DNA from 2 places in the Pseudoalteromonas sp. D15MCD-2 genome. Region 1 is predicted to be linked to the other one. Evidence: predicted binding sites of a transcription regulator. Region 1 holds the regulator's gene; the other holds the start of a gene.
The links. The regulator NrdR, encoded in region 1, represses ribonucleotide reductase genes. The targets are predictions, from matches to a motif close to AAACACNANATNTNGTGTTT.
Positions count from the first base shown of each region.

Region 2: the regulator NrdR is predicted to act here: its motif matches at 6,350-6,369, upstream of nrdA (class 1a ribonucleoside-diphosphate reductase subunit alpha).

Region 1 covers NZ_JBCFQE010000001.1:2,864,378-2,876,697, reverse strand. Annotated here, with positions in the region: gene thrB (homoserine kinase) at 1-736, shown strand, start outside; gene thrC (threonine synthase) at 755-2,038, shown strand; gene AADY36_RS13255 (hypothetical protein) at 2,095-2,463, opposite strand; gene glyA (serine hydroxymethyltransferase) at 2,754-4,010, shown strand; gene nrdR (transcriptional regulator NrdR) at 4,119-4,568, shown strand; gene ribD (bifunctional diaminohydroxyphosphoribosylaminopyrimidine deaminase/5-amino-6-(5-phosphoribosylamino)uracil reductase RibD) at 4,571-5,710, shown strand; gene AADY36_RS13235 (riboflavin synthase) at 5,715-6,368, shown strand; gene ribBA (bifunctional 3,4-dihydroxy-2-butanone-4-phosphate synthase/GTP cyclohydrolase II) at 6,411-7,526, shown strand; gene ribH (6,7-dimethyl-8-ribityllumazine synthase) at 7,632-8,096, shown strand; gene nusB (transcription antitermination factor NusB) at 8,112-8,522, shown strand; gene thiL (thiamine-phosphate kinase) at 8,567-9,541, shown strand; gene AADY36_RS13210 (phosphatidylglycerophosphatase A family protein) at 9,538-10,023, shown strand; gene AADY36_RS13205 (two-component regulator propeller domain-containing protein) at 10,057-12,320, shown strand, end outside.
Region 2 covers NZ_JBCFQE010000001.1:1,762,176-1,774,495, reverse strand. Annotated here, with positions in the region: gene aroA (3-phosphoshikimate 1-carboxyvinyltransferase) at 1-662, opposite strand, end outside; gene serC (3-phosphoserine/phosphohydroxythreonine transaminase) at 665-1,753, opposite strand; gene gyrA (DNA topoisomerase (ATP-hydrolyzing) subunit A) at 1,823-4,519, opposite strand; gene ubiG (bifunctional 2-polyprenyl-6-hydroxyphenol methylase/3-demethylubiquinol 3-O-methyltransferase UbiG) at 4,696-5,406, shown strand; gene AADY36_RS07960 (HAD family hydrolase) at 5,406-6,080, shown strand; gene nrdA (class 1a ribonucleoside-diphosphate reductase subunit alpha) at 6,473-8,758, shown strand; gene nrdB (class Ia ribonucleoside-diphosphate reductase subunit beta) at 8,829-9,959, shown strand; gene yfaE (class I ribonucleotide reductase maintenance protein YfaE) at 9,959-10,231, shown strand; gene AADY36_RS07940 (YaeQ family protein) at 10,228-10,755, opposite strand; gene AADY36_RS07935 (TonB-dependent receptor) at 10,910-12,320, shown strand, end outside.

The sequences.
Region 1 (12,320 bases):
GGCTTATCAATGTTTAATTCATTTTAAAGAACACGTTGCGCCGGCTATGCCAGCGGTAAAACTTGAGCTTAAAAAGAACCTACCAATTGGCTCAGGTTTAGGTTCAAGTGCTTGTTCTGTGGTGGCAGCATTTGCTGCCCTTGATAAATTTGCCGAAACCAACTTATCTCAAGAGCAACTTATCGAGTTGATGGCTGATTTTGAAGCCATTGTTAGTGGCGGCCGTCATTACGATAACATCACACCCTGTTATTTAGGTGGTTTGCAATTAACTGGTGAACTGATTCCGAACAAGTCAATTTCGTTACCCGTTGATAATCAATGGTATTACGTAGCAGCTTTTCCAGGTTTTTCACTGAATACTGCAAAAGCGCGTTCGGTATTGCCAGCGCAATTATCAATGCACGACAGTGTTGAGTTTGCACAGCGACTGTCTGCATTTAGCAGCTTATTGCTTACTGGTCGCTTTGATGCTGCGTTATCAATTATGACAGATGAAATCGCTGAGCCACATCGCGCACCATTAATCCAAGGTTTTGCTGAAGCTAAAAGTGCCTTGCCAGAGCTTGGCGCAGAGATTATCAGTATTTCTGGTGCTGGCCCAACATTATTTACCGTGTGTAAGAGTCTTGAAGCTGCTCAAAAGTGTGCAGCTTGGCTGAATGATAATTACGTAAATGAACAAGGTTTCAGCCACATCTGTAAACTTGATCAGCTTGGCACACGACAGCTTTAAAGAATTTAAGGAATAAACATGCAATTACATAATTTAAAAGATGAAACACAACAGGTGTCGTTTGTTGAAGCGGTAAAAACGGGGTTAGGACGTAACCAAGGGGTATTCTTCCCAGAAAGCCTTTCGCCAATTCAAGACATTGATGCGTTACTTGATTTAGACTTTGTTAGTCGTAGCAGCAAGATTTTATCGCACCTAATTGGCGATGAACTACCTGCCGATACCGTTGCACAGATGGTACAAAATGCTTTTAACTTTGATGTGAAACTGGTTGAAGTAGAAAAAGATATTTATTGCTTAGAGCTATTTCATGGTCCAACGCTTGCGTTTAAAGACTTTGGTGGCCGTTTTATGGCTGAGTGTCTTGCACAATTTAACCAAGGCGAAAAAGTAACAATTTTAACTGCAACATCGGGCGACACGGGGGCTGCGGTTGCCCATGCATTTTATAATAAGCCAAATATCGATGTCGTGATTTTATACCCGAAAGGTAAAATTTCACTAGCGCAGCAAAAGCTATTTACAACATTAGGCAATAACATTCACTGCTATGCTGTTGATGGTAGCTTTGATGATTGCCAAAGCATGGTAAAGCAAGCTTTCTTAGACGATGAAGTTAAACAAAAGCTAGGTCTAAATTCTGCTAATTCAATCAACATCAGTCGTTTAGTTGCACAGGTTTGCTATTACTTTGAAGCCATTGCTCAATTACCTAAAGAGCAGCGTAGTAAAGCGCATATCTCAGTACCAAGTGGTAACTTTGGTAATGTGTGCGCTGCGATGATCGGTGCTGTGCTTGGTATGCCAGTAGCGAAACTAAGTGCTACAACTAACCAAAACGACACGGTGCCACGTTTCTTACAAAGCAAAGAGTGGGCGCCGAATGACACACTTGAGTCGTTATCGAACGCCATGGATGTGAGTAAACCAAATAACTGGCCACGTGTTCAGTTTATGTTGGATAACAAATGGTTTAGCTATGATGATTTTTATTCAAGCTGTGTTGGCGAAGAAGAAACAAAAGAGGTGATGAAAAAAATTCATCAAACGGGTTACATCGCAGAGCCTCATACTGCAATTGCTTATCAAGGCTTGAAAGAAAATCTAGCAGATGGCAGTGCAGGTATCTTTTTAGCGACTGCACACCCAGCAAAATTTAAAGACAGTGTAGAAGAAATTTTAGACATCGAACTACCTATGCCGAAACCACTTGCTGATGCGCTAGCAAATGAGTGTTTGGCTGAAGATATTAACTTTGATTATCAATTGCTTCGAACTGAGCTGTTAAATAAATTAGCATAACCTTGATTATAGAGCGGCTAAGCCGCTCTTTTTTATGCAGTCTTTTAATAAAGCCCTCAATGAAGTAACGAATGGCTATGACGGTTTAAAATCCGCATGCTTAGAATGACCCCTGCCGAGATACACAGCAAAATACTGATCACCGAAACGAGTTCATTTTGCGTCCATTGCATCAAGGTGAATGCCGAAATAAAAATGATAAAAGGTTTAAATTCATAGTAATAGCGACGTTTTCTTTGCTTGACTCGCTGGCTTGAATGATCGGTTCTTCTGGCTTCAGAACGCATCCGCCAAATGTTAGCACCTAATAAAAATAAGATTACACCGATTAATGTAGGCACATAATTATTGGCTAATGTGATACAACTGATGCCGAGAAAAAAGTATCCGTAGGGGACTAATTCGTATATTGGTTTAGCTAACATGTACTTATACCATCCTTGATATTGACCAGTCTTATAAGCTTAGTTTGCCCTAATAAAAACGCAATTTAACAGAGCGATTTTTGTTTAAGTAACATTTTAAATATCTATGAAATATTTTAAATTTATAAATTTTTGTTATGTATCAATAAAAAAATATCATTATTAAAACACTGTGAAATAAATTCAATCCCTGTTTAAATATGTTCATCTTTACAAGATAGGCAAAAGTGCGTTTTAAGCGTACAATACAGCCTTTAAAAAACACCATACACGTTGCCTTAGGAGACCCCATGTTAGAACGTAGCATGAATATTTCGGATTTCGATCCAGAGTTATTTGCAGCCATCAATAAAGAGACGGCTCGTCAAGAAGAGCACATCGAACTGATCGCGTCTGAAAACTACTGTAGCCCACGCGTACTTGAAGCGCAGGGTTCTCAGCTTACCAACAAATATGCTGAAGGTTACCCAGGCAAACGTTACTATGGCGGTTGTGAGCATGTTGACGTTGTTGAGCAATTAGCAATTGACCGTGCAAACGAATTATTCGGCACAGATTACGCTAACGTTCAACCACATGCGGGTTCACAAGCAAACGCAGCTGTTTTCCAAGCTCTTCTTCAGCCGCACGATACAGTACTAGGTATGAGCTTAGCTCATGGTGGTCACTTAACTCACGGCTCACACGTTAACTTTTCTGGTAAAACGTACAATGCAATTCAATACGGCCTAAACGACGAAACAGGCGAAATTGATTATGCTCAAGTTGAAGCACTTGCATTAGAGCACAAGCCAAAAATGATCATCGCTGGTTTCTCTGCATACTCAGGCGTTGTTGACTGGGCTAAATTCCGTGAAATCGCTGATAAAGTAGGTGCATACTTATTCGTAGATATGGCTCACGTTGCTGGTCTTATCGCGGCTGGTGTATACCCAAGCCCAATCCCTCACGCACACGTTGTTACAACAACAACTCACAAAACATTAGCAGGTCCTCGTGGCGGTCTAATCGTTTCTGCATGTGGTGATGAAGAGATCTACAAAAAGCTAAACAGCGCTGTTTTCCCTGGCGGTCAAGGTGGTCCTTTATGTCACATCATCGCTGCTAAAGCGGTTGCTTTCAAAGAAGCATTACAACCAGAATTCAAAGCGTACCAAGCACAAGTTGTTAAGAACGCACAAGCAATGGTTGAAGTACTGCAAGAGCGTGGCTATAAAGTTGTTTCTGGTAAAACAGACAACCACTTATTCCTTCTTGACCTAATCGATAAAGATATCACAGGTAAAGATGCTGACGCTGCACTAGGTAACGCAAACATCACTGTAAACAAAAACTCAGTACCAAACGACCCTCGTTCACCGTTTGTAACGTCTGGTCTTCGTATTGGTTCTCCGGCTATTACTCGCCGTGGTTTCAAAGAAGCTGAGTCAAAAGAGCTTGCTGGCTGGATCTGTGACGTACTAGACAACATCAACGATGAGTCTGTACAAGCAGAAGTAAAAGAGAAAGTTAAAGCTATCTGTAAAAAATTACCAGTTTACGCTTAATTACTAGTTAAACCGTAATTAAGATAACAATAGCGTTGTTTTTTGCTATTATAAAGGCCGCTTACTAAGCGGCCTTTTTTTGTTTTTTATAAACGGAAGTTGAACCCTATGCATTGCCCTTTTTGCACCGCAAAAGATACTAAAGTAATTGATTCTCGACTAGTTGGCGGTGGTCACCAAGTGAGACGTCGACGTGAATGTAACGAATGCCATGAGCGCTTTACCACCTTTGAGGGCGCTGAACTTGTGATGCCAAGAGTCATCAAGCAAGACGGTAGCCGTGAACCATTCAATGAAGACAAGTTACTGAATGGCTTGCATCGCGCTTTAGAGAAACGCCCAGTGAGCACTGAGCAGGTCGACGAAGTCGTTAACATCATTAAATCTCAACTTCGTGCTACGGGTGAGCGTGAAATCTCTAGCCATTTAATTGGCGAATGCATCATGGAGTCACTAAAGAAACTCGACAAAGTAGCCTATGTGCGCTTTGCATCGGTTTATCGTTCATTTGAAGATATTCGCGAGTTTGGTGAAGAAATCGCTCGTTTAGGTGATTAATCATGTCGTTTACAGAGCTTGATACGGCTTATATGGAGCGTGCCATTGAGCTTGCTAAACTAGGTCGTTTTACTACGACGCCAAACCCGAATGTTGGCTGTGTTTTGGTTAAAGATGGCGAAATAGTCGGTGAAGGGTTTCATCAATTAGCAGGGCAGGGCCATGCTGAAGTGAATGCCTTGGCTGTAGCTGGCGACAACGCGAAAGGCGCCACTGCATATGTGACTTTAGAGCCATGTAGTCATTATGGACGAACTCCACCTTGTGCCGAAGGTTTAAAAGCCGCGGGTGTTAGCAAGGTGATTGCCGCTATGGTTGACCCAAACCCTGCGGTGAGTGGTCGCGGCCTACAAATTTTAGCTGACGCCGGTATTAGCGTTGCATCAGGTTTACTTGAACAACAAGCGCGCGATTTAAATAAAGGCTTTTTAAAGCGTATGGAAACTGGATTGCCATATGTGACTTGTAAAATGGCATGTAGTTTAGATGGTAAAACTGCGCTAAATAACGGCCAAAGTAAATGGATAACAGGCCCTAAGGCGCGCCAAGATGTGCAAGCATTTCGTGCGCAAAGCTGTGCTATCTTAACCGGTGCAGACACCGTTATTACTGATAATGCCAAACTTAATGTTCGTGTTGATGAGTTGCCATTTACCATGCCAACCTCTTTGCCTTTGCGCCAACCAACCCGAATCATTATTGACTCACAAAACAGGTTAACGCCTGAGCTTGCGTTATTCAGCATCGAGAGCCCGGTGATAATTTTTACCACTTCGCTTGATAATCACACCAAATGGCCTCACTTTGTTAAACACGAAGTAGTACCAGCAATTAACAATAAAGTTGATTTATCGGCGGTTTTAAAGCGTCTTGCTGAACTACAATTTAATCATATTTGGCTCGAAGCGGGGGCAACCCTTGCTGGGGTGTTCGCAGAGCAAGATTTAATTGACGAATACATTGTTTATATTGCCCCTAAGTTAATAGGTGATATGGGCAAAAGCTTACTAAACTTTGCAGAAGTCACCATGATGAATGATATCACTGAACTGAACTTTACTGATACAGTGGTGATTGGCGACGATATTCGCTTAACAGCGATAAAAGCAAAGCAAGCCACAGACATTGAAAATAAAGAGTAGCACTATGTTTACTGGAATTATTGAAGCAACAGGTAAAATTGTTGAACTAACACAAAAGCAAGGTGATCTAGCTATTCGTATTCAAAGCGCTAATTTGGATATGAAAGACGTCAAGCTCGGTGACAGTATTGCCACCAATGGTGTGTGTTTAACGGTTGTCGCTAAACATAGCGATGGTTTTAGTGCTGACTTATCAAACGAAACAATTAGCTTAACTGGGTTTGCACATTATAAAAAAGGTCAAACAGTTAACCTCGAAAAAGCCATGCAACCGGTTTCTCGCTTAGGAGGGCACTTAGTGTCAGGGCATGTTGATGGTATTGCGACTGTCGAAAGTATTAGTCCCAATGCTCGTGCAACCGAGTACTGGTTAAGCACAGACAATGATTTAATGAAGTACATTCCGTACAAAGGTTCTGTGTGTATTGATGGCATTAGCCTAACCGTCAACGAGGTTGAGCAAAATCGCTTTAAGCTGACGATTGTTCCGCATACTGCAGAGCAAACAACGATTGCAGAATTTCAGGTGGGGACTCAGGTGAACTTAGAAGTTGACCAGATTGCTCGCTATTTAGAGCGCCTAATTAAAGGGGCTGAACAACCTTCCCGTTCAGACATATCAATGAGCTTGCTAGCACAAGCTGGCTTTATTAAATAAGCAAAGATACGTCACTATTAATCATACTCTCATGGGCACATTATGAATTTACACAGCGCGCAAGAAATTATCGATGACATTAAAGCCGGTAAAATGGTTATTTTAATGGACGATGAAGACCGAGAAAATGAAGGCGATTTAATCATCGCAGCAGAGCACATTAGTGCTGATGCTATCAACTTTATGGCAACACATGGCCGTGGTTTAATTTGTTTAACAATGACACAAGAGCGTTGTCAGCAGTTAGAATTACCACTGATGGTGAAAAATAACGGTGCAGCTTTTTCAACTAACTTCACTATGTCGATTGAAGCGGCGAAAGGTGTAACTACAGGTATTTCAGCGGCCGACCGTGCACGTACCGTTCAAGCCGCAATCGCTAAAGGTGCCGTGCCGAGCGATATCGTACAGCCAGGGCATATTTTCCCAATTATGGCGCAGCCTGGTGGCGTGTTAACACGTGCAGGTCATACTGAAGCAGGTTGTGATTTAGCGCGTTTAGCGGGTCTTGAGGCGTCATCTGTGATTGTTGAAATCTTAAACCCAGATGGCACCATGGCGCGTCGCCCTGATCTTGAAGTATTTGCTAAAGAGCATGACTTAAAGATTGGCACCATTGCAGATTTAATCGAATACCGAAACCTAAACGAAACCACCATTGAGCGCGTTGCTAAATGTAAACTGCCAACAGATCACGGTGAGTTTGATTTAGTGACCTACAAAGACACCATTGATGGTCAGCTTCACTATGTTTTACAAAAAGGTGAAGTATCGAAAGACGAGCCAACGTTAGTACGTGTTCACTTACAAAGTACCTTTAACGATATTCTATTATCAGATAGAAGTGCTGATCGTAGCTGGGGCTTATCAGATGCGATGGCTTATATCGCTGAGCACAACGGTGTGCTGGTTATCTTGGGTAAACAAGAATCAACTGAAGACCTAGAAGCAACCGTTAAAGCCTTTGCCGCTGAAGATGCTGGCGAAAATGTGAGTCATCGTAAATTCCAAGGTACATCGCGTACTGTGGGTGTGGGCTCGCAGATTTTGGCTGATTTAGGTATTGAAAAGATGCGCTTAATGAGCCGTCCTAAGAAGTACCATGCGTTATCTGGTTTCCACTTAGAAGTGGTTGACTACGTTGAGCCTAGCTCTTAATTAGGGAAAACAGATTTACTAGGCTACTTTTATATTTTTGTGGTATTATGCGCCGTAATTTTTGCGCAATCGCAACCGCTTAAACTTATTTTTTAGGGTTATTAAATGAAAATTATTGAAGGTAACAAATACGCACCGGGCAAAAAATTTGCCATTGTCATTTCTCGCTTTAATGACTTTATTGGTAGCAGCCTATTAGCAGGTGCTGTTGATGAGCTTAAGCGCACAGGTGGCGTATCTGAAGACGACATTACAGTTGTTTACGTACCAGGTGCCGTTGAATTACCTTTAGCAGCGAAACGCGTTGCAGCAAAGAAAGAACACGATGCAATCATCGCTCTAGGCGTAGTGATCAGAGGTGGTACACCACACTTTGATTTAGTCGCTGGCGAATCAAACAAAGGTCTTGCGCAAGTATCTCTTGAGTATGATATCCCGGTTGCATTTGGCGTATTAACCACTGAAAGCATTGAGCAAGCAATTGAGCGCGCAGGTACCAAAATGGGTAACAAAGGCGGCGAAGCTGCTTTAGGTGCGCTTGAAATGGTTAATGTGTTAGACAAAATTTAAGTTTAAGGAATCTCTGTGAAACCAGCAGCAAGACGTAAAGCACGTATCTTAGCACTTCAAGCCGTATACTCTTGGCAGTTAAGCGGTAACCCAATTGCTGATATTGAACAGCAAATGTTAATTGAAAATGATGTGACTAAGATCGACGTCGAATATTTCAAAGACCTAGCACGCGGTGTTGTTGTTAACTGTAAGCAATTAGATGAAATCGTTGCACCACATTTAGCACGCCCAGCTGATGAGTTAGACATGGTCGAAAAAGCAATTTTACGTCTGTCTGGCTATGAGCTGAAATTCCGTGAAGACGTACCTTACAAAGTGGCAATCAATGAAGGCATTGAGCTTGCTAAGATGTTTGGTGCTGAAGACAGCCATAAGTTTGTCAACGGTGTACTTGATAAAGCAGTGAAAGAACTGCGTAAGTAAGTAACCCCGTAAAGGAGAGCCGGCTTGGGCCGGCTTTTTTGTGTATGAAGGAATTTGAACTAATCAATCGTTACTTTAAGGGGCGTGGCATTATTCGCCGTGATGTGAACCTAGGTATTGGTGACGATTGTGCCTTAGTAACTGTGCCTGAAAACTGTCAATTGGCGGTAACAACAGACACCTTAGTTGCGGGCGTACACTTTTTTGATGACATCTCTGCGCGTGCCCTTGGGCATCGAGCTTTAGCTGTTAACTTAAGTGACCTTGCGGCAATGGGCGCTGAACCTACGTGGATTTCGGTAGGCCTTACGTTGCCTGAAGCAAATATCGAGTGGCTTGAAGAGTTCACTGAAGGCATGCATGAAATTGCAGAGTACTTCAATGTGCAAATCATTGGTGGTGATACCACTCAAGGCCCTTTAACTATTACGATTTGTGCTAAAGGCATCGTGCCTGAAGGCAAAGCACTGCGCCGTAGCGGTGCTAAAGTTGGCGATTGGATTTATGTAACAGGTCCATTAGGAGATGCTGGTGTAGCCATTGAAGCCCGTAAACAAGGCCTCGATATCGCCCCTGAACACTTAAGCTATTTAAATAATCGCTTTGATTATCCGACTCCACGTGTTGCAGCTGGTCAGGTTCTGCGAGGCGCTGCCTCTGCAGCAATTGATATTTCCGATGGCTTATTAGCTGACTTGGGCCATATTTTAGCGCTATCGCAAGTTAGTGCGGTGATCAATGTTGATAAAGTGCCTGTTTCTGATGCATTAAACTCGTCGATTCCACGAGCAGAGCAATTTGACTATATCTTAAATTACGGTGACGACTACGAGCTGCTGTTTACTGTGCCAGAAAGCAATAAAAGCATGGTTGATATGAAGCTACGCCAATATGGTGTTGAAGCAAGTTGTGTAGGTCAAATTAAAAGTGGCGAAGGTGAGATTGAGCTATTACTTGATGGTGAGCAATTTAATTATCAAGGTAAGGGCTTTCAGCACTTTACGAAGGAGCCGGTTTGAGCAGTAACCGATTATTCAATTTAAAACGCCCACACCAATTTTTTGGTTTGGGTTTTGGCTTAGGCCTTGCCCCTAAAGCACCTGGCACCTTTGGTACCTTTGCTGCCTTGCCATTTATTTTTACTACTATGTACTTTCCACTGTGGTTACAGATTGTGTTTGCCATCGTGATCAGTGTATTTGGTATTTGGGCATGTGGTAAAACAGCAGATGACTTAGGGGTACATGATCATCCAGCCATTGTTTGGGATGAAGTTGCTGGTTATTATATCACCATGATTGGTGCTGCACTGAGTTGGCAGTCACTGTTGGTTGGTTTTTTATTGTTCCGCTTTTTTGATATCGCTAAACCAGGCCCTATCCGAATTCTAGATAGACGTTTACACGGTGGCTTGGGCATCATGGCTGATGATATTTTAGCAGGTATATTTTCATTAATTTGTGTTCAAGCCTTGTTTAAAGCAGGCTATTTGCCTTTTTAAACGATGAGTTAAGTGTTACTTGGTGGCAAGTATATGATGCGATTTCTAGTTGTCTGTTTGTTGATGCTTTGCAGCACGTCTGCGTTTGCATCTATTACTGACTATGTCGTCAAACAGTGGAACATCCAAAATGGCTTGCCATCGCAATCTTTAAAAAGCATTGCTCAAGATGAGCAAGGTTATATGTGGCTAGGTACTCAGTTTGGCTTAAGCCGCTTTGATGGTAACACCTTCACTAACTTCAATACGCAAAACAGCGATTTCCTACCAAGTAATGGTATTAATAAGCTATTAGTCGATAGTACTGGGTTACTTTGGGTTGGTACCAAAAATGGCTTGGTAACACTTGATCCTAAAACCATGATGTCGCAAACCTTTAACGTCAAAGGTCCGGTTCGCGATATTCTTGAAGACTCCAAAGGCAGTATATGGATTGCAGCGAATGGCCTTTATTACGTTGCTCGAAATCAAGTCACACTCAATCAAAACTCAGCGTTAATTGTACCTGTATCTAATGCCACAGCAATTACGCAAATTGTTGGTTCAGTGAGCCAAATGGCGTTGTCGCCAGAAGGCATTTGGCTGGTCAATGAGCGTCATTTATTGCGTTTAACCAATACCTCTTCTGACTTTGCAAAGTTACGATTAGAGCTGACTGCCAAAGTTTCATTACCTGAGCGTTTAGCACAAACCATTATTCATGATATGGCTTGGCTTGAAGGGAACTTATACCTAGCTTCAGAGCTGGGTGCTTACTTTCTTGATTTAGATGACGAGCTGCGCCCATTCCCACTGCCAAATGCCAGTAACTCTGCCGTTTATAAGTTTATGAGCGACTCAGATGGGGCGCTTTGGATTTCGACCTATGGCCGACTGTTATTTCGTGATAATTCAGGGGATTGGCAATGGGTTGAGCCAAGCCAGCTCGATCAAAGCATTTGGTTTGCCGATATTTTCCGTGACAATCAAAATAATATTTGGCTGGCAAGTTTCAGTGAAGGCTTATGGCTTGCTCACGAAGGACGTATTGAACGTCACTCAGCTATCTCAAATATGACCGAAGCGGTGATGGCGATTAGCCAAGCACCTGATGGCAAACTATGGGTGGCTAACCGCAGCGGTGTTGGCTACTTTGATTACAACAAGAATTTTGTAAATCAAATTCCGAGTAACCAGTTTGGTCTAGCTGCAGTGCACGACTTACAATTTGATGGTGATCGTTTGTACATCGCAACAGGCCGCGGTGTGTTTTATTACGAAAATCAAAACTTGTATACGGTACCGGGGCGAGCGCTGCGCGATAACCCAGTATTCGCAATTAGCCGTTCTAGCAAAGGCGGTTTTTGGCTCGGTACTGGCCGTGGTATGTACCGCTTAAGCTACGGTGGTTTAACACCCTTTGCATACAATGCATTCTTAAGCAGTAAATTTATTACCTATGTTCTGGATGAGCAAAACTTTGGCTTAATTGGCACCAGTAAAGGGGCTTATTACTTTACCGACCGCGGGATTGAAAAAATTGGCGACCAAACCAGCTTAGAAAGTGCCTACGTTACTAGTATTTTGAATATTGAAGGGGTGGGGATATTAATTGGCTCACTTAACGATGGTTTATTTTATCGCAGTACCAAAGGTCAGTGGCGTCAGTTAGATGCGACAGATGGTCTGCCGTATGGCTCTATTTTTAGTCTTGTTTACGATAAGCAATTAAAACGTATCTGGGTTAGTACCATGAAAGGTGTATACCGCATGCCAGTAGAGCAGTTTGGTACTGATATCGAGAGCTTAAAAGTAGAACAAGTGATCTCATCGTTCGACCGTCAACTTGATGGTAAAGCAAGTCAGTGTTGTGCTGGTCTGGGTCATGACGCTGTAGCAGATACCGGTAACTCTATTTGGTACCCAAGCCTACAAGGTGTGGTAGAAATACCAAAGAGCGTTGAGCTTTTTGGTGTTCAAGCTCTTAAGCCTCGCATTGAAAGCTTGATCACGCCGCTTCGTCATTTAAGTACCGCAACTTTAGGTAATAAACCAGAGCTGCAAATTGATGAACGCGATGTAACGTTAAAATACACTGCGATTGATTATTATGCTCCTTCAAGTATTGAGTTCCGTTACCGTTTAAGTGGCTTAGACAGTGACTGGCGTTATGCCAATACTCGTCGTGAGGCAATCTATACCAACTTACCGCCGGGTTCGTTTTTATTCCAACTTGAAGCAAAACGCCGTGGTGAAGATTGGCAAAAAGCACGTCGTACTGAGTACAGCTTTGTAGTGCCGCGCCGTTTTGATGAGAC
Region 2 (12,320 bases), 1.1 Mb from region 1:
TCGTAATTGTCATGGCTTACTGTAACGCCAAAACGCTTCATTACATCTAGGGTAATGTCAATGTAAGGCTTTGATACCAGTGTACCTTTAATGGTAATTTCTGTATCGCCATTAAATAATGGTGCTGCCATTAGTAACGCTGTTAAGAACTGGCTAGAAATGCTGCCATCAATTGCAACTTTGCCACCGTTGATTTTGCCGCCTTTAATGGCCAGTGGTGGATAATCTTTATGCTTAAGGTATTCAACATCACCACCCAGTGCTTGCAGTGCATCTACCAAATGGCCAATTGGGCGCTCTTCCATGCGAGGCTCGCCAACCAGCTGGTACTCGCCTTCTACAGCTGCTAAAACGGCTGTAAGTGGACGATAAGCAGTACCGGCATTACCTAAAAATAAAGGCTCGCTCGGAGTTTTAAATTTACCTGCAACACCCTCTACGGTGGCCACTGTTTTATCTTCATTAAGCGAAACATTTACGCCTAAAAGATTTAATGCACCTAGCATGTGACGAATATCATCACTATCTAATAGGTTTTCAACAACCGTTGTGCCCTCTGCAAGAGCAGCAAGCAGTAAGATACGGTTTGATAAGCTTTTTGAGCCTGGTAGTGTCACACTACCATTTACCTTTGTAATCGGTTCAAGACGAAGCTGTTCCATAATTAGCTGTTCTCCTTGGCGAATTTTTCCATAAAATTAACCAAGGCTTGAACACCTTCAAGTGGCATCGCATTATAAATGCTTGCGCGCATACCACCGACAATACGGTGACCTTCAAGGGCTAATAAGCCTGCTTCTTTTGACTCACTAATGAATTTATCATTCAGTGATTCGTCGTTTAACCAAAACGGTACGTTCATACGCGAACGGCAATGCTTAGCAACTTTGTTGCTATAAAAATCTGAGCTATCAATGTAGCTGTAAAGAAGTTCTGCTTTTGCGATGTTTTGTTCTTCCATCGCTTTAACGCCGCCGTTTGCTTCAAGCCACTCAAATACTTCAGCAGCTAAATACCACGCAAATGTAGGTGGTGTGTTATACATGCTGCCTTGTTTTGCTTCTAAGGCGTAATCAAGAATACCTGGCTTTGCAAGCCCTTCACGCTCTAATAGCGTTTTACGTACAATAACAATCGATAAACCAGATGGGCCAATATTCTTTTGTGCGCCAGCGTAAATAAGATCAAACTGATTTACGTCAAACTCGCGCGATAAAATAGTCGATGACATATCAGCCACAATCGGTGCTGATGGGTGTGATGGTACGTCAAAAATTTCTATGCCATCTACGGTTTCATTCGGACAATAGTGAATGTATGACGCATCAGCTGGTAATTCCCAGCTGCTTGCTGGTTTTATAGAGAACTGGCCATTTTGCTGCTCATCATCACGTACATTGATGCTTTCAACTGCAGTGAATTTTGCCGCTTCTGAAGTAGCCCCTTTAGACCACACACCGTTTTCACAGTACACGGCTGGCTTATCATCAAGGTGAAGATTCAATGGTACAGCACTGAATTGACCACGGCCACCGCCGTGCATAAATAACACTTCAAACTCATCGCTAATATTCATTAAACGACGCAGGCTTGCTTCACATTTAGTGGTAAGCGCTAAAAAGTCGCTGCTGCGATGGCTAATTTCCATCACAGAGACACCTAAACCTTGCCAATCTATAAATTCTTTTTGTGCTTTTTGCATAACTGCCGGCGGTAGCATTGCCGGTCCTGCACAAAAATTATACTTAGTCATTACTTTGCCTCATTCCAGTAATTATAGTGCGGATAAAAAAAGCGGCCGAAGCCGCTTTTTAAATCAATGTTATTCTGAAGGTGGGTTATCACCCGTTTCTTCAGTATTGGTATCGACTACTTCAACGGCCTCGCCTTCGATGGCTTCAAGCTCATCAACTTCGATTTCTTCGATACGTTGTAAACCAACTACTTGCTCTTCGTCAATAGTTCGTATCAAAATAACGCCTTGAGTATTACGACCAACCGTAGAAACCTCGTTTACACGGGTACGTACTAAGGTACCGCGATTAGAGATAATCATGATTTCGTCGTTATCGTCAACTTGTACTGCACCAACCACAGCGCCATTACGCTCGCTTACTTTGATTGATACAACACCTTGTGTTGCACGGCTCTTCGAGGGGTAATCTTCAAGTGCTGTACGCTTACCGTAACCGTTTTCTGTCACAGTTAGGATTGCACCATCTGACTTAGGTACGATTAACGACACAACGCGTTGGTCGTCAGCCATCTTAATACCACGAACACCTGTTGCTGTACGACCCATTGGACGTACACCTTTGAAGCGGATTTCTGGGTTACCGTTTTCGTCTAGAACTGGGTTACCGTTTTCATCAACAACTTCTGACTCTTCTGCTTCTTTAAAGCGAACAACTTTACCAGCATCAGTGAATAGCATGATTTCATTCGTGCCATCAGTGATATCAACACCAATTAGGCTATCGCCTTCATTTAAGTTAACAGCGATGATACCGCTCGCACGTTGACGGCTGTATGCTGTAAGTGGTGTTTTCTTAACTGTACCAAACGCAGTTGCCATGAAGATGAATTTATCTTCTTCGTACTCACGTACTGGTAAGATAGCAGTAATACGTTCATCAGCTTCAAGTGGTAATAAGTTAACAATTGGCTTACCACGCGCTGCACGGCTTGCTAATGGTAACTGATATACTTTCAACCAGTATAAGCGACCTGCTGTTGAGAAACATAAGATTGTATCGTGCGTGTTAGCAACTAATAGACGTTCGATGAAGTCTTCATCTTTCATCTTCGTTGCTGATTTACCTTTACCACCACGACGCTGTGCTTCGTAGTCAGATAATGGTTGATACTTAACGTAACCTTCGTGAGAAAGCGTTACGACAACGTCTTCTTCATTGATTAGGTCTTCAAGGCTAATATCGTGAGCAGCTGCACTGATTTCAGTACGACGTTCGTCACCATATTGCTCTTTAATTTCTACAAGCTCATCGCGGATAACTTCCATTAGACGCTCTGGGCTTGAAAGAATGTGTAAAAGCTCAGCAATTAGATCAAGTAAGTTTTGGTACTCGTCTAAGATCTTCTCATGCTCAAGACCTGTTAGTTTGTGTAAACGTAGGTCTAGAATTGCCTGTGCTTGTTGGTCAGATAGATAGTACTGACCGTCACGGATACCTAGTTCAGCCGCTAACCAATCAGGACGTGCTACGTTATCTTCACCCGCTTTTTCAAGCATCGCTTTAACAGTGCCTAGTTCCCAAGGACGTGCTGTTAGTGCAGCTTTTGCTTCTGCTGGTGTTGGTGACTTACGAATAAGTTCGATAATTGGGTCGATATTCGCAAGGGCAATCGCGAGGCCTTCAAGCGTGTGAGCACGGTCACGGGCTTTACGTAAATCGAATACAGTACGACGTGTAACAACTTCACGACGGTGCACGATAAACGCTTCAAGCATTTCTTTTAGGTTGAAACACTTAGGTTGGTTGTTATCAAGTGCAACCATGTTCATACCAAACACAGTTTGTAACTGAGTTTGTGCATATAGGTTGTTCAAGATTACTTCACCAACATCACCACGTTTGATTTCGATAACGATACGCATACCGTCTTTATCTGATTCGTCACGTAGTGCGCTAATACCTTCAATCTTCTTATCTTTAACAAGCTCTGCGATCTTTTCAATAAGGCGTGCTTTGTTAACTTGATAAGGGATTTCGTGAACGATGATTGTTTCACGACCGGTTTTTTCGTCAACTTCGATTTCAGCGCGAGCACGGATATATACTTTACCACGACCGGTTAAGTACGCTTGCTCAATGCCTTTTTTACCATTGATAATCGCCGCAGTCGGGAAATCTGGACCCGGGATATATTCAATAAGGTCAGCAATTGACATATCAGGGTTTTGAATAAGCGCTAAACAACCATTGATAACTTCTGTTAAGTTATGAGGTGGAATGTTAGTCGCCATACCAACCGCGATACCCGAAGAACCATTTACTAATAAGTTAGGTACTTTAGTAGGTAATACGTCAGGAATTTGCTCAGTACCGTCGTAGTTCGGTACGTAATCAACCGTTTCTTTTTCTAAATCAGCTAATAATTCATGTGACATTTTCGCCATACGGACTTCCGTATAACGCATTGCTGCCGCAGAGTCACCGTCAACAGAACCAAAGTTACCTTGGCCGTCAACAAGCATGTAGCGTAATGAGAAAGGCTGCGCCATACGAACGATGGTGTCATATACCGCGCTGTCGCCATGTGGGTGGTACTTACCGATTACATCACCAACAACACGTGCTGATTTCTTGTAAGGTTTATTCCAATCATTATTGAGTTCGTTCATTGCAAACAGAACGCGGCGGTGAACTGGCTTTAAGCCGTCACGTACGTCTGGCAATGCACGTCCTACGATTACACTCATCGCGTAATCAAGGTAGGAGTTTTTTAATTCATCTTCAATATTGACTGGCAGAATTTCATTGGCGAGATCAGTCATTTGATTTCACATTCCTTCAGTATTGACTCATTAAGAGGCAAACCGCCGTCTTAAGAGCTTTAGTTATTATTTCCAGACCATGCTATCACAATTTATTTAGATTTACAGGCGCTAAATCTTTGCGATTTATTAATTTCCCCCTATATAATGGCCTCAGATTAACGAGGAAGTTTTTTATGACCGAGCATCAAAATGTAGATAATGCAGAAATTGCAAAGTTTGAAGCCATCGCAGAACGTTGGTGGGACCGCGACGGAGAGTTCAAACCCCTTCATGAAATAAATCCTCTACGTTTGGATTTTGTCGCTGATAAAGTAGGCGGCTTATTTGATAAGGAAACCTTAGATGTTGGCTGTGGTGGCGGCATCTTAAGTGAAAGTATGGCGCGTATGGGCGCTAAAGTAACCGGCATCGATATGGGCCAAGAGCCACTTACCGTTGCTAAGTTACATAGTTTAGAAACAGGCGTACCTGTTGATTATATAAAAGTACCTGCAGAGCAATTTGCTGCTGAGCACCCTGCTCGCTTTGATGTTGTGACCTGTATGGAAATGCTTGAGCATGTTCCAGATCCTGCTTCTATTATTCGTGCTGTAGCAGAGCTTGCTAAACCGGGCGCCGATGTCTTCTTTTCAACATTAAATAAAACACCAAAAGCTTATTTGTTTGCTATTGTCGGTGCTGAAAAGCTTTTAAAGATGGTTCCTGAAGGTACTCATGACCATAAAAAGTTTATTAAACCTGCACAGCTTATTGCATGGGCAGAAGAAGCGGGATTAAAAGTACGCGCCAGTACCGGCCTTAACTATAACCCGTTTTCTAAGCAGTACAGCTTAAATGATGATGTAAGTGTTAATTACATCCTGCACTTTGAGAAACTAGCCTGATGAGTGGTGTACAAACACCCTCTATCGATTTTGATGCTTTTATCTTTGATTTAGATGGCACACTACTCGATACCGCAGATGACTTAGGTGGCGCATTGAACCGCGTGTTAGCAGATGCCAATGTGGCGCCTGTTGCTGAGCATGTTTATCGCCCTGCTGCGTCTAACGGTGCAAATGCATTATTAGAAGTAGGGTTTGGGGATAAATGGCCCGAACTTGAACAACTCGCCTTGCGCCAGCAGCTTCTTGACTACTACGCCGAAGATATTGCTGTGCACAGTAAATGTTTCAATGGCATCGAACAGCTTTTAATTGCACTTGAGCAAAACAATATTAAGTGGGGCATTATGACTAATAAGCCCGGCTTTTTAACTGAGCCCTTAGTGCAAGCTATTCCCTCCTTGCGTGATGCAAAGGCAGTTGTGAGTGGCGATACATTAGCTGTATCAAAACCATCACCGGATCCACTATTACACACCGCTGAGATCTTAGACGTTGATCCGAGCCGTTGTTTGTATATCGGTGATGCTGAACGTGATATTCAAGCTGCAAAAGCGGCCAATATGTACAGCGCAACAGCGTTATGGGGTTATATACCCAGTGTAGACGCTGCACTTGGCTGGCAAGCGGATTTCAATTGGCAAACGCCGATTGATGGTTTCAACCATATATAGTGTTATTTGATAACTGAAACACCATATATTGTGATTTGATTTACTTTTGAGCATTCATTGATGATAAAAAAATCAGTCAAAATTTATTTTTAAAAACGGTAAATTTTCTGGATCTTTTGTTGATTTCTACAAATTTCGTCGTCTATGAATGTTCAAAGGTTAATGGTCACTAACACAATGCGTTTATCCAATAGTTATCCACAAAATGGGGCAATTCTATCCCTTGCAAAACAGCGCAGACCACACTATCTTGTGATCTGCAATTTAAACAACACCAGATATTGTGGCTAAATGTTATTCAATTAGATCACCCTGGCGTTTAATAATAATAATTACATAAAGAATACCTTTGTCTTTACAACTATAATTTCCCAAGGAATACAGGCAAAACTATGAACCAACAGCTATCTGTAAGCAAACGTGACGGCCGTAAAGAGTCACTTGATCTAGATAAGATCCATCGCGTGATCGCTTGGGCCGCAGAAGGTCTAGAGAATGTGTCTGTCTCACAAGTTGAATTAAAATCACATATTCAATTTTATGACGGCATTCGTACCGATGACATTCATGAAACAATCATCAAAGCTGCAGCTGATCAGATCTCTAAAGATACGCCTGATTACCAATACCTAGCTGCTCGCTTAGCTGTATTCCATTTACGTAAAAAAGCGTACGGTCAATTTGAGCCACCACGCTTATACGATCACATCACGAAATTAGTTGAAGACAAGCGTTATGATCAACACCTACTTGTTGATTATACCGAGCAAGAAATTGACGAGTTAGATGCTTACATCGATCACAACCGTGACTTAAACTTCAGCTACGCTGCTGTAAAGCAACTTGAAGGTAAGTATTTAGTTCAAAACCGTGTTACTGGTGAAATCTACGAAAGTGCACAGTTTTTATATATCTTAGTGGCTGCAAGCTTATTCTCTGATTATCCAAAAGAGACACGCCTTGATTACATCAAGCGTTTTTATGATGCAGTATCTACATTCAAAATTTCATTACCTACCCCTATCATGGCAGGTGTACGTACCCCTACACGTCAGTTCAGCTCATGTGTACTTATTGAATGTGGTGATAGCCTAGATTCTATCAATGCAACATCGTCTGCGATTGTTAAATACGTTTCACAACGTGCCGGTATTGGTATTAATGCCGGTCGCATCCGTGCGCTTGGTAGCCCTATTCGTAACGGCGAAGCGTACCACACAGGTTGTATTCCGTTTTATAAGCACTTCCAAACAGCGGTTAAGAGCTGTTCACAAGGTGGTGTTCGTGGCGGCGCAGCAACACTGTTCTACCCGCTTTGGCACTTAGAAGTTGAAAACCTACTTGTTCTTAAGAACAACCGTGGTGTTGATGATAACCGTGTACGTCACCTTGACTACGGTGTGCAGTTCAACAAATTAATGTATAGCCGTTTAATCAAAGACGATTACATCACATTATTTAGCCCTTCAGATGTACCAGGTCTATACGATGCGTTCTTTGAAGATCAAGCAAAGTTTGATGAGCTATACATCAAATACGAGCAAGACGAGTCAATTCGTAAAAAACGTATTAAGGCGATTGAGTTATTCTCAATGTTTGCACAAGAGCGTGCGAGCACAGGTCGTATCTACTTACAAAACGTTGACCACTGTAATACGCACAGCCCGTTCATCTCGACTGTGGCACCAATTCGTCAATCTAACTTATGTTTAGAAATTGCATTACCAACTAAGCCACTTAGCAATGTAATGGATGAAGAAGGTGAAATTGCACTTTGTACGCTGTCGGCGTTTAACTTAGGTGCAATTGAATCACTTGACGAATTAGAGGAACTTGCTGAACTTGCAGTACGTGCTCTTGATAACTTACTTGATTTCCAAGACTACCCTGTTCCTGCGGCGAAAAACGCAACTATGGGTCGTCGTACGCTAGGTATTGGTGTTATTAACTACGCGTACTACTTAGCGAAAAATGGTAAGCGTTACTCAGATGGCAGCGCAAATGCCCTAACTCACAAAACATTTGAAGCAATTCAATATTATCTAATGAAAGCATCAAATGAGTTAGCGAAAGAACGTGGTGCGTGTCCTAAATTTAACGAGACAACGTATTCTCAAGGCATTATGCCAACAGATACTTACAAGCGTGACCTAGATCAGTTCTGTGAAGAGCCGCTTCACTTAGATTGGGACTCATTACGAGAAAGCATTAAAGAGCACGGTATGCGTAACTCTACGCTATCTGCCCTAATGCCTTCAGAGACATCATCGCAAATCTCTAACGCAACAAATGGTATTGAACCACCACGTGGTCATATCAGCGTTAAAGCAAGTAAAGATGGTATCTTAAAGCAAGTAGTGCCAGATTATGAAAATCTGAAAGATAACTACGAGCTACTGTGGGATATTCCTTCAAACGATGGTTACCTACAACTGGTTGGTATTATGCAAAAATTCGTTGACCAAACGATCTCTGCAAACACTAACTATGATCCATCTAAGTACGAAGGCGGTAAAGTACCTATGAAGGTGCTATTAAAAGACCTACTGACTGCGTATAAACTTGGTGTTAAAACCCTGTACTATCACAACACACGTGATGGTGCATCAGACTCTCAAGATGAGTTAACACCAGAGGTAGAAGATGACGGTTGTGCAGGCGGCGCTTGTAAAATCTAATTAAATTAATAACATAACAAAAGCGGGCTCATTAGCCCGCTTTGTCCTGACTGTTTTTTGAGAAATCACTATGTCATATACAACTTTTAGCCGAAATCATAATAACCAATTACAAGAACCGATGTTTTTCGGCCAAACGGTAAACGTGTCACGTTACGACCAACAAAAGTACCCTATCTTCGAAAAGCTAATTGAAAAGCAACTTTCGTTCTTTTGGCGTCCTGAAGAAGTTGATGTAAGTAAAGACCGTCTTGACTTCCAAGCGTTACCAGAGCACGAAAAGCACATCTTTTTAAGCAACTTAAAATATCAAACGCTACTTGATAGTGTGCAAGGTCGTTCGCCTAACGTTGCGTTACTACCTATTGTGTCTATTCCTGAGCTAGAAACTTGGATTGAAACATGGGCGTTCAGTGAAACTATTCACAGCCGTTCATACACACACATTATCCGTAACGTTACGCAATCTCCTGAACTTATCTTTGACGATATCGTAAGCAACGAAAAAATCAGTGAGCGTGCTGATGCGGTAACTAAGTACTACGATGATTTAATCAGCATGATTTCTGTTTACAACCTATACGGTGAAGGTAAACATGTGATCAACGGTGAAGAAGTTAAAATCAGCTTATTTGACCTTAAAAAGCAACTTTACCTAGCAATGATGTCGGTTAACATCTTAGAAGCGATTCGTTTCTATGTAAGCTTTGCTTGTTCATTTGCTTTCGCTGAGCGTGAATTAATGGAAGGTAATGCAAAAATCATCAAGCTAATCGCCCGTGATGAAGCGTTACACTTATCTGGTACACAGCACATCTTGAACATTATGCAAGAAGGTAAAGACGACCCAGAAATGGCAATCGTTGCAGCACAATGTCGTGAAGAAGCAATTCAGATGTTTGTTGAAGCAGCAGAACAAGAAAAAGATTGGGCAGAATACCTGTTCAAAGATGGTTCTATGATTGGTCTTAACAAAGATATATTATGCCAATACGTTGAATACATCACTAATGCACGTATGACTGCGGTAGGCCTACCTGCACAGTTCGAAAGTAAGAGTAACCCTATTCCTTGGATCAACTCTTGGTTAGTATCAGACAACGTTCAAGTTGCTCCACAAGAAGCTGAAATCAGCTCTTACCTTGTTGGTCAAATTGACTCTCAAGTTGATGCATCTGACTTTGGTGACTTCGACCTGTAATGAGCTCAAACAACACTGCAGAGGTTATCCTTGCAGGAACAGACAGCCAGAATCTTGAATTTGATTCTGGCTGTTCATCTCTCCTTGAATGCCTAGAACAAAACAAAATAGATGTCCCCTACCAATGCCGTGAAGGTTATTGTGGCGCTTGCCGTGCAAAATTAGTCGAAGGTGATGTGAGCTACAATCAAGAGCCGCTTGCGTTCGTTCGAACAGGCGAAGTGTTGCTGTGTTGTAGTAAACCCAATGGAAAGATAAAAATTGAGCTTTAATGCCAAATAAGCTCACTGGTTTGGTAGAAATTTTCTTTATCTGACACACTCACCATTTGCTGATCAATCGTAACATCCCACTGTAAGTTTTTAGTTAGATGACTCGCTAATTGCTCAATGAAATTGTCATCAAACGCAATTAAATGACCATTATTGATAAGTTCTAACTGGTGTTCATTTTCTTTAAGCCAATCGTTATTTAAGGTTGTCACGACCCATAGCTCATCAACCCGCTTTGCAATTTTGTTGAGCTGTAAAATATCCGGTTGGTCAACAGCAAGCCATGTTTGATAATGGTCATCAAGCGCTTTTATTGATACATCTGGTTCAGCATGACTGAACCTTGCATTCAATATGGCTGTTTCGTTGTGTGAAAATAAGCAATAACTTAAAAGCTTGAGTACAAAGTGTTCATAGCTTTCGCGACGGTCACAAGCAGTGGTAAACACCTCTTTGTGATTACGATGCTCTCTTAAATCAGCAATGGTAAAATTTGCTTTGAATACCCTATTTTTATCAGACATAAGATTTGGCCATCTCAGTGTAACAGTCTAAGTATAGTGTATGGTGTTAAAATCGCGACTTAAGGTAAAGTTATAGTATAACGTTATTGCAGTTAAAAAATTGCAGTGTTATATTATATCACCACACTCAACAACAAACTTAGAAGTAGTAATGATGAAACAAGTTTCAATTCTTTCTAGTGCTGTTGCCGCTGCGCTGTTTTCTCAATCAACAATGGCTGCTGTGATCACAGGTCAAGTATTAGATAAAAACCAACAACCTATCAGCAATGCTGAAATACATGTACACGGCAAATCACAAAGCGTTGTCACTGACAAACAAGGTCAGTTTAAAATTGATGTAGACAATAAAGGTCAGCTTCACATCAGTAAAAACAATTTCATCGATAAGCGTGTTGCTATTAATGGCGAAGACCAAAATGTTGTAGTTACGCTTACACCAACATCGGTTGAAACTGTTGTTGTTTATGCATCAGCACTTCATAAAAATAGTCTTGAAATGATTTCGCCTGTGAATGTTTTAGCCGGTGATGAGTTAAAAGACAAAGCAAAACCGACATTAGGGGAAACACTAAAAGGTTTACCGGGCGTTAATGCTAGCTACTTTGGCCCAGTTTCATCAAGCCCTATTATTCGTGGTTTAGATGGTCCGCGTGTGAAGATCACCCAAAATGGCCTTGATAGCAGTGATGCATCTCGTATCGGCCCTGACCACGCAACATCAAATGACAGCCTAGCAGCAGAGCAAATCGAAGTACTTCGCGGCCCTGCTACCCTACTTTATGGCTCTGGTGCTATCGGTGGTGTGGTGAACGTTGTTGATAACCGTATTCCTACCGATAACATTGACTCTTTAACCGGTGCTGCACAATACACACACGATACAGTATCAAATACAAACACTTATGCTGCAAAACTTGAAACCGGTAATGATGGTTTCAACTTCCATTTCGATGGTACAAAGCGCAAAGGTCACGATTATGACACGCCAAACTTCGAGCTTCCTGAGGAACATGAAGAGCACGAGGAGCATGAAGGTGAAGAGCATGAAGAACACGAAACAGCTAATAGCGTAGAAAACACCTTTATCGATAGCCAAACAGTTAACTTTGGTACTAGTTACGTAGGCGATCACCTAACGCTAGGTGTGTCATTCGGTCGCATCGAAACAGATTATGGCATTCCTGCTCATGAGCATCATCATCATGAAGAAGAGGAAGATCATGATGAACATGAAGGTGAAGAAGAGCACGAAGAATCAGTATTTGCACAGCTAGAGCAAGACCGCTGGCAAGGTTACATGAGCTATGCACTTCATGATAACTGGATTGAAAATATCTCACTACGCGTTGGCTACACAGACTACAAACACGCTGAAATTGAAGATGGTGCAGTGGGCACGGTGTTTACAAACAAAACAACCGAAGCACGTGCAACTGTTGAGCACAAGTTAGGCCTTTGGCACGGTATGGCTGGTTATCACTACACTGAGTCTGACTATGATGCAGATGGTGAAGAAGCCTTTACGCCAGCAAGTGTTACTAAAACAAACGCGTTATTCGTTC